One region of the Lysinibacillus sp. FW301-JW8 genome, then DNA from elsewhere that is predicted to be linked to it. Evidence: riboswitches for the same ligand, from Rfam matches in the RefSeq annotation. Region 1 holds a riboswitch; the other holds the start of a gene.

Region 1 (11,205 bases):
ATCAAATAACGAGGCGATGGCGACGTATGAAACGCTATCGCCTCTTGCACAAAGTCGTGCACTTCTTTATGCTAGTCAAATCGATTTGGCAAAATTTGAATCTGTACTATCTTTAGGGCAAGATTCACAACGATCACTTTCTCACTTCGCTGATCGCATGCTTGCACAGGTGAAACAGAAGGATGTTACCAAAATTGGACAAATGCTAGATTCGTTAATGCAAACATTAGATCGTGTAGATCCTAACGCATTAGAGCCAAAAAAGCAGTCTTTCTTAAAAAAAATGTTTAGTAAAACGGAGCGCCCAATTAAGCAAACATTAACGGAGTTTGAACGAATCAGTATCCAAGTTGAACGTATTGGTGTGCAACTAGAACGTGCACAGATTCAGCTGATAAAGGATGTAGAGATGCTTGATGATCTTTACTCACATAATAGAGGATTTTTTGAGGAGCTTGCCACTGCCATTGCAGCAGGGCAAATGAAAAAGCAGCAAGCCATTGAGACAGAACTGCCAACAAAGGTGCAAAATGTACAGGCAGCGAAGCAACCTCTTGCAGTCCAACAACTTAATGATTTAGCCGCTCAAATTGAACGTCTAGATCAACGCATTTATGACTTACAAGTTTCACAGCAAGTTGCTCTGCAAACTGCACCCCAAATACGCATGATTCAGCAAGCTAACCAAACACTTGCAGAAAAAATAGAATTTTCAATCGTTACCCTAATACCGCTTTGGAAAAATCAGCTAGCCATGATGTTATCCATGAATATGGATCAACACTATGCACAGCTAGAGGAACGTTTGTCTCGCACACACGATCGCTTTGCGAGCCCCTCTTTCGAACAGCAAGTATCAAAATTCAGAGAAACCCAGCAAGAGCTCAAGACGGCTATTCAGGATGTCTTTGCCCTTCATACAGCTACGGAGCAAGAAAAACAGCATCTACAGGATGTTGCTGAATTAAAGGGCTTTAAGAAGGACTAACGCTATTTTTCTCATGAACAAAAGGTGGCTCAGAAATCCCCTGAACCACCCTACTTTTGTGAAGCCTATTCAAAATAGTCTTTATAGTAGCCGCCAATATTACCTGTATTATCGATAATAAAGATGAACTCTTCCGTTTCATTTTTAACTTCATAATCTTTTCCAACTGTCAATACATTGGACACTAAGTATTTAGATGCATTTGTATGCTTGCACGTGACTGTGCGAAGTGTTGGCGCATCTGTCCATTTTAAATGTAACATAATATCTCTACCTCTCTTTACTAGCATGAAGCTAATGTCTACTGCTTATTTTATATTATTTTAGATCTTTTGTGGAGAAAAAAACCATAGAAGACCATATTTTCTTGATAAACATCCGTTATTATTATAAATTTTTACTTTGAGGTGTTCATATGAGCTTTGGTGGTGTACCGCAATGGTTTTTTATCATTGCCGTAGCATTTGCAATTTGCTTTATTTTATATGCAGAATGGAATTCTAGAAAATAAGTGAGCCCAATTATATTGGACTCACTTTTTTCATTTCTACTTGAAATTTATTTTAAAGTACGCTTTAAAAATTCTTTTGTTCGTTCATGCTGAGGTGTTACTAAAACTTGTGAAGGTGGTCCCTCTTCTACAATTACACCTTTATCCATAAATACGACACGATCTGCTACTTCTTTTGCAAATTCCATTTCATGTGTCACGATTAACATCGTATTGCCTTCATCTGCAAGCTGTCGCATAACCTTTAATACTTCCCCTACCATTTCTGGATCGAGAGCAGATGTCGGCTCATCAAATAGCATCACATCCGGACTCATTGATAGTGCACGCGCAATAGCCACACGCTGTTTTTGTCCACCAGATAACTGTCTTGGCTTCGCATTTACATATTGATCCATACCAACAATTTTTAAATATTCTAAAGCTATTTTTTCAGCTTCTGATTTTGAACGCTTTAATACTTTTATTTGACCTACTGTACAATTGTTTAATACATTATGGTTGTTAAATAAGTTAAATTGCTGGAAAACCATACCCAAATGTGTACGATACTTTTGAATGTTATGCTTATCATCAAGAATATTTTCACCTTTGTAGATAATCTGCCCACCACTTGGCGTTTCTAATAAATTGATGCAACGAAGTAATGTTGATTTACCAGATCCAGAGGAGCCGATTAAACAAACTACCTCACCCTTTTCTACTTGAAAATTGACATCCTTTAACACTTGGTTACGACCAAATGATTTACTTAAATGCTTGATGTTAATGACTGTCATTTGTGCGTCCCCCTATATTGCTTCTTTCTGTTCTTTTTGATAGGCATCTGGTCCATCAAGACGTTTTTCAACATATAATAAAATTCGTGATGCCGTAAATGTCATAATAAAGTAAAGGACACAAGCTACAAAGAATGATTCAAAATAGCGGAAGTTATTCCCTGCAATTGATTTTGTTTGGAAGAATAATTCCGTTACACCAATAACGTTTAAAACAGCAGTATCCTTAATATTCATTATTAATTGGTTCCCTGTTGCAGGTAATACATTTCGTGCAACCTGTGGTAGTACAACATGTAGCATGATCTGGAAATGATTCATACCAATAGCTGAAGCAGCCTCGTATTGACCTTTATCAATTGAAACAATACCACCACGCACAATTTCCGTCATATAAGCACCGGTATTCAGAGAAACTACTAAAATACCTGCTGTAATAAAATGCATGTCGATACCAAATGCTATATCCAATCCGAAGAAGACAACCATCGCTTGTACAATCATTGGTGTACCACGGAAGAATTCAACATAGCATGTAAGTATAAAATTAATCAGCTTTAAACTGTAAAATTTCACACCCTTTTTACGAACCGGAATGGTATGCATAATCCCGATGAAAAATCCGATAAATGCACCAATAATTGTACTAATACTCGAAATTAATAAGGTATAATACGCACCTCGTAAAAACATTTGCCAGTTATTCTCTACAATAGAGATAATCCATTCAAGACTCATGATGCTCCTCCTAACAACATTGTGTTGCTTGTTTCTTCTTTATATTCCTAGCTAACTAGCATGATGAACACGATTGTTCTACCATTTTATGAATAATGCAGCTAAGACATTATCATTATTTAGAGAGGTTCTCATTGAATAATGATGAAATGACATGCACGGACTAGCGAAGAGTCCGTGCATTCCTGTTACTGTGCTGCTGGTTGTTGCTGAATGGCATCTTCCATAATTGTTTGGCGATCATCTTCTGAAATTCCTTTTAAAATTTCATTGATTTTATCAAGATCTGCATCACCTTTGCGTAAACCAACTGCAATGGATGTATTAGAAGGATCTGTATCAAAGCCTTCCTCAAAAGCTATATATGTGAATTTATCATTAGCTGCTGCTGCTGAAATACCTTCTGGACGCTCTGCTACATAGCCATCAATTTTTCCTGCCTCTAGTGCTACACGCATTGCTGGGAAGCTATCCATAGCCGTTTGCTTTTGTACATCTTTGATTTGGTCAATCACTTTGTAGTTTGAAGTGTTTAATTGTGAAGTAATTTTAGCACCAGAGAAATCCTGGATTGATTTTGCTTTTTCATATTTACTGCCTTTTTTAATAACCATTACAAAATCAGAAGTATAATAGTTTTCAGTGAAATCAATTGTTTGCTTACGTTCTTCAGTAGGAGACATCCCAGCAATAATAGCATCAATTTTATTGGATTGAAGTGCTGGTACTAAACCATCCCATTCCATTTTTACAATCACTAATTCTTTTCCTAAACCCTCAGCAATTTTTTTTGCCATTTGAACATCATAGCCACCTGCATACTCTGCATTATCTGCAATTTTTACTGCGCCATTTGCATCATCTTGCTGTGTCCAGTTGAATGGCGCATAGCCCGCCTCCATACCAATACGGAATTCGCCACCGCCTTCTTCTTTGTCGGCTCCAGCATCACCTGAACCACCCTCTTTTTTGTCGCTCGTGCCACATGCAGCTAGCACAATTGCCGTCATGATAGAGATCATTACTAACAACCATTTTCTTTTCATGAAAAACTCCCCTTTTCTGTAAAAAAATAAGACAACTGTACTAAAAAAGACCTAAGCTTTGAACTTAGGTCTTACCTTTAATTGACAGTTGCCCAAATCCTCACTATAATTTCCATGTTTCTGAGATAGCACAACCTAGTAAATGTGGAAAGTAATTTACTAGGACAGTCCTGCAATTATTCACTGCAGACCCAGTATAAAAGTACGAGCTCCTTTTATACTTCGGCGATATTTCCTTCTCCATTGCGTCTTCGCTTGCTTGTACTCAGCAATGAACTAATAAATACCGCGCCTCTACCTCACAATAGAATGAATGTGAGGTTTGTTTATTTAATTGATATTTAGATACTACTATAAAACTAGCCTATTCGTCAAGGTAATTTTATCATTTTTCTGATTAATGACAATATTAGGGTTTTATCTATCTTAAATTCATTATTTACTTTTGCAAAGTTAACAAATATATTGAAGCTTCAGCGAAAAAAATCGCAAATTATTACTATTGATAGTAAGCCTAGTAATCCAAAAGTACCTTATAAGCACAGTTGTGTTTGCCTCTATACGGTTCTATCCATCACTTTGGCTTTTCTATCAGCTAATTCGACCGTTCTATCCGTCTCTTCCACTTTCTATCCTTTATACACAAGAAAAAGCCCTGCGATGTGCAGGGCTTTGGCATTAAGAATTTAATAATAAATCTTCTGGGTTTTCAAGTAATTCTTTTACTGTTTTAAGGAAGCCTACAGAATCTTTACCATCGATAATACGGTGGTCATAAGAAAGAGCTAGATACATCATTGGGCGAATTTCTACTTCACCATTCACTTCAACTGGACGTTTTTTGATAGAGTGCATGCCTAGGATAGCAGCTTGTGTACCATTCATGATAGGTGTAGACATTAATGAGCCGAATACACCACCATTTGTAATTGTGAATGAGCCACCTTGAAGATCTGCTAAACCTAATTTTTTGTCGCGAGCTTTTTTCGCTAGGTCTGCAATAGCATCTTCAATTTCAGCAAAGTTTTTGCGGTCAGCGTCACGTACAACTGGTACCACTAAGCCTTCCTCTGTAGATACAGCCACACCGATATCAAAGAAGTTGTTTAAGTGAATTTCGTCACCAACGATTTGTGCATTCACATAAGGGTATTTTTTAAGTGCTGCTACTACAGCTTTTGTGAAGAATGACATGAAACCAAGTTTAGAGCCTGTAGACTCGAAGAATTGGTCTTTTTTACGAGAACGTAAAGCCATAACATTCGTCATATCAACTTCGTTAAATGTAGTTAACATTGCAGTAGATTGTTTTACTTCAAGTAAACGTTTTGCAATTGTTTGACGACGGCGACTCATTTTTTCTACAGTCACACGTGATTCATCAACAGCTACTACCGCTTTTGGCGCTGCTGGAGCAGGTGCTGCTTGTGGTGCTACTACTGGAGCTGTCCCATGAGCTGCCACGTCTTGGACACGTACACGACCTTGTGGGTCTACTGGAGATACAGCAGCAAGATCAATACCTTTTTCGCGAGCAAGTTTACGTGCTGCTGGAGATGCGATTACGCGTTCACCAGAAGTTTCTTCCACAACTGGAGCTACTGCAACTGGAGCAGGTGCTACTTGTGGTGCTGGCGTTGCTTCAGCTGGAGCCGCTGGAGCTGGTGCTGCACCTTCGCCTGCTTCTACAACTGCGATAACTTGACCAACAAGTACAGTATCGCCTTCCTCAGCTAAAATTTGAGTTAAGACACCTGCTTCTTCTGAAATGATTTCAGCGTTTACTTTATCTGTTTCAAGTTCAACGATGAATTCACCTTTCTCAACGCGATCGCCCACTTTTTTTACCCACTGTGCGATACTTCCTTCTGTAATCGATTCTGCTAATTCAGGGACTTTAATTTCAGCCACTTTCATTTCCTCCTTTAATTAACGTGCATAATGCACATAGAAGGGCCACCTGCCTAAGCAAGCAGCCCGGCTTCAAAAATTAATATGTGATTATTTAACCTTTACAGGCTCAGCAACTGCCTCTTCTACAACTGCCGCTTGAGCAGCTTTATGAGAATCAGCATCACCTTCTGAAGTTGAGCTCATTGCAGGGCGACCTACATAACGAAGCTTTTTACCTTCTGAAAGTTCATATAATGTCTCTAATGCATAATTCCACGTACCTTGGTTTTTCGGTTCTTCCTGTACCCATACTACTTCTTTAACATTCGGATACTTAGCAATAATACCAGCAACTTGCTCTTTTGGGAATGGGTAAAGTTGTTCTACACGAATAATGTGTAAGTGATCGAAGCCTTCACCATCTTTTACGTGATCAGCTATATCAATCATGACTTTACCTGTACCTAGTACAATGCGCTCTACTGCGTCTGATTTTGCCCCTAGACCTGGTTGCTCAATTATTTCTTGGAATGAACCAGTTGCTAATTGCTCAGCATTCGCAGCAGCTAATGGGTGACGAAGTAAGTACTTCGGCGATACTACTACAAGCGGACGAACACCCTCTGTACCTAATAATGCTGCTTGACGGCGTAATAAGTGGTAGTAGTTACCTGCATTTGAGCAGTTTGCTACGAACCAGTTATTTTCAGCTGACATTTGTAAGTAGCGTTCCATACGGCTTGAAGAGTGTTCTGGACCTTGACCTTCATAACCATGTGGTAAAAGAATCACTAAACCAGATTTTTGTCCCCATTTAGCACGTGCACCTGAAATAAAGTTATCAAACATTACTTGAGCCATGTTAGCAAAATCACCGAATTGAGCTTCCCAAACCGATAATATATTACCATTTTCTAAATTATATCCATATTCAAAGCCTACTACCCCTGCTTCAGTTAATGGAGAATTGTGTACTGTAAACGATGCACTTGCACCAGAGATATGATGAAGTGGTGTAAATACATTACCATTGTTTTTATCGTGTAACACTAGGTGACGTTGTGAGAACGTACCACGCTGTGCATCCTGCCCTGTAAAACGAACTGGTGTACCATCTTGAATAATTGTAGCATAAGCTAATGTTTCAGCATGACCCCAGTCAATTTTTGCAGAAGCAAATGATTCACGACGTTTTTCTAAAATCTTACCAAGTTTTTTCTGTGGCTCGAATTTCTCTTCAAACACTAAAAGTTCTTCATTTATTTTTTCAAGACGTTCCACACCAACTGCTGTATCAATTTGTGGGAACTCTACTTTTAATTCTTCTGGCATTTCTAAATGTTTGTGCTCATCTTTAGCAGCCATTTCTTTAACATGATCATAAGAAGTTTGCATTTCTGCATAAATTGCTGTGTCTAATGCTGCTACATCATCTACAGAAACAACTCCCTCTGCTACTAATTGTGCGCCATATAAAGCACGAACAGTTTCGTGTTTAGCTACTAATTTATATGTCTCTGGGTTTGTTACAGTTGGATCATCAGTTTCATTGTGACCGTGACGACGGTAGCCAATTAAGTCAACGACAATATCTTTACCGAATTTTTGACGGTAGCTGGCTGCAAAACGACCAACTAATGTTACAGCCTCAGGACTATCTGCATTGACATGAACAACTGGTACTTCATAGCCTTTTGCTGGGTCTGAAGAGTAAACAGATGAACGAGAATCTTGCTGCTCAGTTGTAAATCCAATCATATTGTTAGCAATGATGTGGATTGTACCACCAGTTGTGAATCCTTCTGTTTTCGCAAAGTTAAGAACCTCTGTTACAATTCCTTGACCTGGGAATGCAGCATCACCGTGTACAAGAATACCTAATCCTTTTGTACGGTTATAAGTCGCTTGCCCTGGCTTAGACGTATCATCTTGAGCCGCACGAGCAGAACCTAAAACAACTGGATTTCCGACTTCTAAGTGTGAAGGGTTGTAAGCAAGTTTAACATTCATACCAGATTCGCGATTGTACGAAGCACCCATATGGTATTTTACATCACCTGTCCAACCTTTAGTGATTTCAAGTCGGCCATCCTTAGGTATAAATAATTCATTGGAAACATGTGCGAAATCAGAGAACATCATATCATACGGTTTGTTTAAAATATGTGTTAATACATTTAAACGACCACGGTGTGCCATTCCAATACGCACTTTTTCTACGCTATTAGCTTCTGCTGTTTTTAAAATTTCATCAAATAAAACGATTTGAGTATCTAAACCTTCACCTGAGAAACGTTTTTGACCAACGAAAGTTTTATGAATAAACTTCTCAAAATTTTCAACACGTGTTAAGCGATCTAATAATGCTTTTTTCTCATCAGAAGTTAGTGCTTGTTTAAATGAACCTGTTTCAATTTGTGCTTGAATCCAATCACGTTCATCTATTGCTGTGACGTGATTATATTCAAATGCCACTTTATCTGTATAAACAGATTTTAAGTAATCAATTGCATCTTTACCATTTTTCACGTTTGCTGGCACATCTTTGAAGAAGACAGCTGCAGGAATTTCAGCTAAATCTGCAGCGCTTAGATTGAACGCGCTTTCTTCAATTTGAGCTGTTTGTAGTTCACGGTTTTTCAAAGGGTAAATATCTGCCGCTAAATGACCATGCTCACGGATTGCATCTGCTAATTTCACAGCTGCTAATACTTTTTTGTAATCGCCAGCAGGAGCCGCTGTGTTACTAGCTACCGCTACTTCACCTTCTACTACTACTGGTGCACCAAATTGTTGGAATAATAATACTAACTCCGGTTCTACTTCTTCAGGAGACTGTAAGAATAAGTCGTATTGCTCCATCACATATCCTAGGTTAGGACCAGAGAAAGCTGACCATGGAGAACTTACAGTTGTAACGTTGTTCGACATGAAAAATGACCTCCAAATTTTGCCTTTCGGCAGTTCCATTAATTAAATTACAATTAATTATATAATATTTCTCCGTTCTTTTAAAGGATGTTTGACACAACTTATCCATATTTTAAAGAACGTTTTTTCCATCTCAATCTTACTACTCTTCACAAAAAATACAACTCTTTTTAGGAAATTAAGCAATTTTTTTCGCAAAGGCTAAAATAATTAAATAAAGCGTGAATTTTTCTTAATATTTTAGCGGGAATTTAATGAAGAAAACGGTTCCAATATCGATCTCACTCTTGACTTCCACAGAACCATTATATTTTTCAAGCAACATTTTTGTGATACTAAGACCTAAGCCTGTACCGCCTTTTTGACGATTTCTAGCTTCATCAATCCGATAAAATCGATCAAAAATGAAGGGTATATTTTCTTGCGCAATACCAATTCCATTATCTTCTATTTCCATTAGTACCTCATTTCCAGCGACTGATAGTGAGATTTGAATCTCCGGAATTTTTTCACAATAACGAATAGCATTCTCTACTAGATTACGAACTATTTGACTTAATGCATTTTCTGTTATAAATAATAGACCAATTTCTCCATTTTTAGACAGCATAATTCGCGCTTCTGGATGAAGATGCTCCATTTCCTCGATTACACTTTCAATCACTTCTACTGCATTAGCCTCACTACTACTGTCTTTTTCTTCCCGGCGAGCAAGCTCTAGTAATTCCTCAATCATTTTACGCATCCGTGCAATTTCAGTTAATGAAGTATTAATAGATTCCTCAAGAATTTCTGGATCATCTTTTCCCCATCTTTTCAATAATGATAGATGCCCTTCAATAGCCTGAATAGGTGTTCGCAGCTCATGGGATGCATCTGCAACAAATTGTTGCTGCTGGGTAAATGAAATTTGCAGTTCATTCATCATCGCATTATACATTTTTAATAGATCACCTATTTCATCATGAGACGTGTAAGTTAACTTTATTGGCTCGTTAAATCCCTTATCCATCACCATTTTCATTGAAGAACGTAATTCTTGCAACGGTTTCATCAAATAGTTGGCTAGATAATAGCCAATCGAAGCTGATAGCACTAATGCTCCAAGCCCAGCTATTAGCATGGCTGTCAATAAATAATGCATTAATGATTGGAACCCTGACAATGGATGAATCACCTGGATATATCCCTGGAAGAAGCCGAGTCGAATCGGCTCATTGATGACAAAGACATCCTTTTTTTCAATTGTCATTTCTATAATTTCATGTAAAGTTGTCAGCGGTGCAGCTGGAGAAGTATCATTAATACTAAATATCTCAATATTATCCATATTAAATAATCTGACAGTTTGATCACGATCTACTATAGAATTTAAAAGTCCCGTGTTTTGTTGAATTTGCTGTATCGTAAGATTTGGTCCTTGTGACTCTAAAAAAGATACTAAATCATAGCTTGTGCGTGTAACTTTACTTTCCTCATCATTTAAAAGCCATGTATGTAAGGAAATATAAACAACGATACATATAATTGCATAGCTAAAAAAGATAACGGCACTAGATGTGAGCATCCATTTTCTTTGTAATGTTTGATTCACCAAATGTTTTTTCAAAGTTTTCATTCACGCATCACATACCCAACCCCACGTACGGTTTCTATATAGGCGTTCATCTCACCTGGTAGTTTTGTTCGTAGATGTCTGATATATACATCAACCACATTTGTCTCAATATCTGTATCATATCCCCATACAGAAGTTAGAATAAGCTCTCTTGTACAAACTTTATTTTTATGTTCAATTAAGAGTTTCAATAAATCAAATTCTGTTTTTGTTAAATCTAGCTTTAATCCTTGGACAGAAACTTCATAAGCTGCTAAATCGATTTCAATATCACGTAATTGTATTGTCCCACTATTTTTTTCCTCTGGCATAGCACGACGTAAGATCGTTCGAATTCTAGCTAACAGCTCTTCAATGGCAAAAGGTTTTACAATATAGTCATCTGCTCCTGCATCTAAGCCCGCTACGCGATCCATTACTGCATCTCGCGCAGTTAATAAAATAATCGGTACATTTGACTGTGTACGAACCCTGCGACATATTTCAATGCCATTGATACCTGGAAGCATCACATCTAATAAGAGAACATCAAAATTTTCAGTTGAAGCATAGGCGAGTCCTTCACGGCCATCAAAAGCAACCAAGACTTCATAGCCTTCATGCTTTAATTCCAGTTCTACAAAGCGAGCGATATGCTTTTCATCTTCTACTAAAAGTATTTTCTTAGGCATTACTTTCACCTTCTATTCTATAATCACTTA
Region 2 (6,694 bases), on a different contig from region 1:
TATATTGGTGTCTCTAGTATTGCAATCTCTATCTCTAACCCCATAGATGTAACCATATCGTAAAATGATAAGATATTTTTTCGGCATATTTCACCTATATTGATTTTTGTCATCGGATAATCAGTATCTCCAGCCTCTAATTTTGCTAGGTCAAAAAATGTATGGATGATTTTTAATACTTCCAATGTCTTCGAATGAATGCCAGTTAATAACCGTTGCCGCTCCTCCACACTAATCGAGTGCTTAAGCTGCAGTATTTCAGTATAGCCTAGTACAACTGTTAATGGTGTTTTAAGATCATGCGAAATATTCGCCAGCATCTTTTTCATAGAGCTTTCCATTTTCCGATGTGTTGCCAACACTTTTTGATTGTGATCCAACAATGCATTCAACACAATAAGTAGCTGCTGTATTTCTTGATTAGCTGTCGGTACTAAAATTTTTTCACTTGTTTCTTCGTTAATAATTGCTTGCAGTTTTCTATGCATGTACTGAATAGTAGCACTTTGTTGTTTTTTTGCCTTCACTTGCACAATAATAATTCCTATGAGTAACACAATAATCAATAATAGAAATATAATCATCTGTTATCCTTCAAATTTATAGCCAATTCCCCAAAGCGTTTTTATATATTGAGGGTTGGACGGATCGTCTTCCATTTTTTCACGCAATCTTCTTATATGTACATTAATAATATTTTCATCACCATAGTAATTATCATTCCAAATCAACTGATAAATTTGCTGTTTTGTAAAAACTCGATTACGATTTGTCACGAATAATTTTAAGATAGCAAATTCCTTTGATGTGAGCTTTACGTTTTGTCCATTCTTCTCTACTGAAAAATTAACAAGGTCGATTAATAAATTATCTATCTCTAATATATCTTTCTTATCCTCTACATGATTGGCGTATTTTGTTGCTCTTCGAATGGCAGCCTTGACACGTGCCGAAAATTCCAGCATTGAAAATGGCTTTGCAATATAATCATCTGCCCCTAATCCTAGCCCTAATGCTTTATCAACATCGCTATCCTTAGCTGACATAATGATAATCGGCAGTGATGCCTGCTCTCGTATTATCTTTAAAACTTCTAATCCATTTAGTTTCGGTATCATAATATCTAAAATCACTAAATCAAAGGGTTTATTTAAACAATTTTGCAATGCCTCTTCTCCATTCACTGCTGAAGTAACAAGGAATCCCTCCATCGTTAAATAACTCTCCACCATTTCCCTAATGGCTTCATCATCTTCTACTAGTAAAATACGCTTTTGCACTTTCATATACCTCACTTTTAAAATCTATTTATTATTACTACTTTTAAAAAAACAAAATCAAGGTGAAAACGATTATATATAATTTACCATATATTATTTTTTTCGTTTCATTCGATATTTACAAAATAATAAAAAAGCTGTTCTAAAGCCATTGATGATGGCTTATAGAACAGCTCAATAATTTAATCCTCCACTCTTAAATCACATTCTTTCAGCGGAAGCATTTTTGTTTTATATTTGATTTTGTATCCAAACCATAACAATAAAAACAGCGGGATACCAATATAAGAAACGAGTATTCCATACCAATCAATTTTATCCCCCATAAAGGCCGTATAATTTTGTCCAATAACAACAATCATACAAACCGTAAAGGCAAAAAGCGGGCCAAAAGGATATAGCTTTGCTTTATATGGCAGCAATTGAGGATCCAAGCCCTGCGCTTCGAAAGCTCGGCGGAATCGATAATGACTAAATGCAATGCCGAGCCAAGCAATGAAGCCGGACATTCCCGAGGCATTTAAAAGCCAAATATAAACAACCCCATCACCAAAAAAAGATGCTAAAAATGCAAGACAGCCTACAGCTAATGTCGCCATTAATGCATAGATTGGAATACCGCGGCGGCTTAATTTTGCGAAAAATTTTGGTGCATGCCCGTCTACCGCTAATTGCCATAGCATACGAGATGATGCATATAGTCCTGAATTCCCAGCTGATAGCATGGCCGTTAAAATAATGGCATTCATTAAGGAAGCAGCAAAGGCAATACCTAGGCGATCAAACACTAGTGTAAATGGCGATACAGCGATGTCTTCTGATAGTAAACGTTCATCGGTGAATGGAATCAGCATCCCTATCGCACCAATCGCTAAAATATAAAACAAAAGAATACGCCAGAACACAGATTTTACTGCCTTTGGAATATTTTTTCCAGGATCATCCGTTTCACCAGCTGTAATCCCAAGAAGCTCTGTTCCTTGGAATGAAAATCCTGCTGCAAGGAAAATACCAAATGTAGCAAGGAACCCCCCATGAAACGGTCCATCACTAATAAAGAAATTTGTAAAGCCTACAGGTGCCTGTCCACCTAGAATACCAAAAATCATTAATAAGCTGATAATAATGAACACAATCACAGTTACCACCTTGATCATGGCAAACCAATATTCACTTTCACCATAGCTTTTTACAGATAATAAATTAAAGGTTAACACAACAGCTATAAATAATACTGTCCATAATGCAGATGAGCTATCTGGGAACCAATATTTCATAATTAATGATACAGCCGCAATTTCTGCAGCAATTGTGATAGCCCAGTTATACCAATAGTTCCAGCCAAGTGCAAAGCCCAAAGCTGGATCAACAAATTTCGTAGCATACGTACTAAATGAGCCTGAGGATGGCATATAGGCTGCCATTTCCCCTAAGCTTGTCATTAAAAAGTACACCATGACACCGATTAGGGCATAGGCTAGTAATGCCCCGCCAGGACCTGCCTGTGCAATGGCACCACCACTGGCTAAAAATAGCCCTGTACCAATTGTACCACCTAAAGAAATCATTGTAATATGACGGCTTTTTAATTCTTTTTTCAGCTTCGGCACTTTATGACCGAGCTGATTCACTTTTATTTCACTCACGATATGGCGTCCTTCCTAATATAAGAGGCAAAAAAATACCATCACATGAACACTGTGATGGCTAAGTTAATCCTCAGTTTTTTCTAAATGATAGCTCAACACGTTGTCCAAACGTGACAGTTCTGTTCCTTTCGGAGACAGCCCCAGCATGAGGTTTTCAAGTCCCCTCACACTTCGGCAGTATTTCCTTTCAGCTAATCTCGTCAATGCTTGTCATTTCCATTAGCATACTCATAAATACCGCGACCTCTACCTCAATACAAACATGAGGCATATAATTATTAAATTTATGATGTCTTCAAGTTTAACATAAGACATTTTACATTTCAATACGACGAGTAAAGTTCTATATTTTATGAATATTCTACTATTTTGAATAATGTGATAAAGTAATATAGTGGTTCAATTATAATTGAATGTAAACAGGGGGGATTAATTTTGACAGCAAATGAAGATTCCACTAGTTATCCTAGCAGGAAAATTAGCTGGAGAGGAGCTACCTTACTATTAGTCATTGGCGTTATTTGTATTGCCTCGACATTACGAATGCCTTTAACAGTTGTGGGACCTATTATTTCTTTTATACGAGAAGATCTAGGTATATCAAATGTATTAGCTGGATTTCTAACTACTATTCCACTTCTAGCCTTTGCGGTTATATCGCCATTTGCACCAGTTGTTGCACGTAAATTAGGACTTGAGCTAACATTATTTTTATCCACTATTCTTTTAGCAGTAGGTATTGTACTGCGCTCTCTAGGAACAACAAGTTTGCTCGTTTTTGGAACTATGCTAATTGGTGTTGCTATTGCATTTGGAAATGTACTTATTCCAGGATTACTTAAATTAAAATTTCCTTATCACGTAGGTTTGCTTATGGCATTTTTTACAATGTCCATGAATTTAACAGCTGGACTTGGTGCTGGGATTAGCTACCCTATTGCCCAATCATCTTTTGGCTGGCAAGGAGCACTGGCTATTGCACTTAGTTTAGTTGTGTTAACCATTTTAATTTGGATTCCACAATTAAAGTTTAATAAGCCTGAGCCCGCTGTTAAGAAAACGAAAGAACGTATACCTTTATGGAAATCCCCTGTTACCTGGGCAGTAACAGGTGCTATGGGATTACAATCATTATTATTTTATACAACTGCAGCATGGATTCCTGAAATTTACATATCACAAGGATTAGCTGCTGATCGTGCAGGCTGGATGTTCTCCATCATGCAATTTTCGCAAGTTCCAATGGCTTTAGCCGTGCCAATCATTGCTAGTAAAATGACGTCTCAGCGACCTCTTGTATTAATGTTTACAGCATTTTATTTAGTAGGCTTTGTTGGCGTTGTCATGGAGTGGACAAGCCTTGGGGTGCTTTGGATGATTCTATTAGGCTTAGCAGGCGGGGCTTCATTTGCCTTAGCCATGATGTTCTTTACACTCCGCACTCGCACAGCCTTTGAAGCGGCTGATTTATCCGGCTTTGCGCAATCATTAGGCTATTTATTTGCCGCAATTGGTCCTATCCTTTTTGGCTACCTGCATGATTTATTTGGTGGCTGGAATATTGCAGGGTGGCTCTTTGTAGTTGTAGCTATGATACTCTTCTTATGTTCAATGAGAGCATCTAAAAATGAATATGTCCATTAAATTAAAGCAGATGGGAAAACCAATCTTGTTTCCCATCTACTTATTTCTGTACCTATACTTTTTTATTTATCAGATTGTGTACCATGCTGCTTTAGTAAGGTTAACAGTTCATCAAGATCTTCTGCTGCTTCTTTGTTATGAGCATTAATTGCAGTGAAAATAGGAAGAGCCTCTTGTAGGAGTAAATGACTAAAATAATAATAGCCTAAAAAAGCCTGCTGCTCATAGCCCTTTGGCGTTTCCTCCTCCCACTCCAGCTCATCATCCTCCTCGTCTTCTGCCCATAAATATTTAACATCTAGTAGCTCCTGCATAGTTTGAACGGTATGTGCAGAGTCTAGATAATCCTCAGTAATCACTTGAGCTACAGCTAAATAAAGCTCTATTTCTTCTAATGAAATTTCCTCCGTATTTTTGCTAGCAAGCTTTTTTAAAAGGATAAGTAAAACCCATGGCGTCACCTGCCATAGTGTACCTTGATGCTCAATTAATTCAGCAAGCTGCTGATATTGCTCCTGTTCAATTAGCTGTGGGATAGCTGTTCCTCTACCATAAGGTGTCGTCAATTGTTGCCATGGAATATTCGGGGTATTCTGGTTCAACATTTGGATTGCTCCTCTCCTGAAAAATAAGATAGGTTAAGTGTAAATGGTCATATGGGGATTGTATATAGGTACTAAGAGAGGGATTTTATACATGCTCTAACGATTGGTTCACTGTACTTTTGACTGCATGAATAGTGCTATGAAGTAATTAAAAGGGGAAATTATTGTGGAAGATGTAATTAATAGAGAAGTTTATAGGGTTTAATAGAGAGCTCTATTATAAAGTGATCGTATTCAGGAGCTGTTTGGAAAACGAACAGCCCCTTTACAGTTAATAGCATGGCTTCTGATAAAAATAATTTGGTGTATGATAAATATTTACATAGGGTTTATGAAATATATGAGTCGTTGCAGGCGAAAGTGGCGGGATTAACCATGTCCAGTTGCCTGTCATTTCTCGCCCTACGGATTCCTCCGCTTCTTCAAACAATTTAAACTGTTGAGCTGCTGTATGATGATCCACAATGCTCACTCCATCTTCTTTAAAAGAATGAAGAACAGCAATATTGAGCTCCACTAATGCACGGTCTCGCCAAAGCGAGATTTGCTTACTTGTATCAAGATTAAATATCTCTGCAATAGCTGGCAGCATATTATAGCGATCATGATCTGCTAAATTGCGTGCGCCGATTTCTGTTCCCATGTACCAGCCATTGAACGGAGCTGCTTGAAAATCAATACCTGCCATTTGAAAACGCATGCTTGAAATAATCGGTACGGCATACCATTTCAACCCTAATTTCTCCACACCTACTGACTCTGGATGACGAATTGGCACCTCTAAAATATATTCTGCAGGAATTGCAAACAATTGCGGAGCCCGCCCATCAACCTGTACGACAAGTGGTAAAATATCAAATGGTGTTCGTTGACCTTTCCAGCCTAATGATTCACATACTTTTGTAAATGCGATGGAATTTGAATCACCAATAACTCCTGTCTCCGTTTCATAGCCTGCATAACGAATTAGCTGATGATTCCATATCCGTACTCGATCTGAGGCAAACACGGTTATCGTTGGACGAATTTTACCTTTATTTGTCGCATATTCAATATGCTCTAGTAACTTTTGAAAAATGTTCTGTTCATCTAAAACATCACGCGCATCTACTACATGTAATGACTGCCAAAACAGGCGTCCAATACATTTATTGCTATTACGCCATGCCACCCGTGCACCAAAAATTAGTTCGTCTGTTGTTGGATAGTATTCTCCTGCATTTTGAATCTGTTGTAATCTATTTTCTAACCAAAGTTCTGATTCATTTTGCTCTACCTGATATAGATTTAAGAACTGCTTGATCTCCTGTATATTCATGTCGATTCCTCCACCTACCCTCATATTAGTGGAACAAAACAGGAAGCACCATGAAAATATCTATAGAAAAAACATACATATTGTATATATGAAATAGTTTGTTCAAATTTAAGGGTAGCTGTCATGTAATTTCATAGGATATCAAAAGCATATTTATCAAGCTCTAATTCATCACTAATTTCACTAAAATTATTTACG

The links. Region 1 has a riboswitch for lysine ahead of AC3WOM_RS15205 (transporter substrate-binding domain-containing protein). Riboswitches for the same ligand answer to the same signal wherever they lie in the genome.
Positions count from the first base shown of each region.
Region 2: linked by a shared signal. The riboswitch ahead of AC3WOM_RS18690 (amino acid permease) and the one ahead of AC3WOM_RS15205 (transporter substrate-binding domain-containing protein) in region 1 are both predicted to bind lysine.

Region 1 covers NZ_JBYTBB010000036.1:34,990-46,194, forward strand. Annotated here, with positions in the region: gene AC3WOM_RS15185 (toxic anion resistance protein) at 1-988, shown strand, start outside; gene AC3WOM_RS15190 (DUF6501 family protein) at 1,054-1,251, opposite strand; gene AC3WOM_RS15195 (amino acid ABC transporter ATP-binding protein) at 1,547-2,278, opposite strand; gene AC3WOM_RS15200 (amino acid ABC transporter permease) at 2,291-3,016, opposite strand; gene AC3WOM_RS15205 (transporter substrate-binding domain-containing protein) at 3,205-4,062, opposite strand; lysine riboswitch at 4,181-4,367, opposite strand; gene odhB (2-oxoglutarate dehydrogenase complex dihydrolipoyllysine-residue succinyltransferase) at 4,741-5,973, opposite strand; gene AC3WOM_RS15215 (2-oxoglutarate dehydrogenase E1 component) at 6,064-8,886, opposite strand; gene AC3WOM_RS15220 (sensor histidine kinase) at 9,119-10,504, opposite strand; gene AC3WOM_RS15225 (response regulator transcription factor) at 10,501-11,175, opposite strand.
Region 2 covers NZ_JBYTBB010000051.1:13,452-20,145, reverse strand. Annotated here, with positions in the region: gene AC3WOM_RS18700 (sensor histidine kinase) at 1-584, opposite strand, end outside; gene AC3WOM_RS18695 (response regulator transcription factor) at 588-1,280, opposite strand; gene AC3WOM_RS18690 (amino acid permease) at 1,463-2,926, opposite strand; lysine riboswitch at 3,010-3,186, opposite strand; gene AC3WOM_RS18685 (CynX/NimT family MFS transporter) at 3,365-4,573, shown strand; gene AC3WOM_RS18680 (hypothetical protein) at 4,636-5,178, opposite strand; gene AC3WOM_RS18675 (nitric oxide synthase oxygenase) at 5,450-6,496, opposite strand.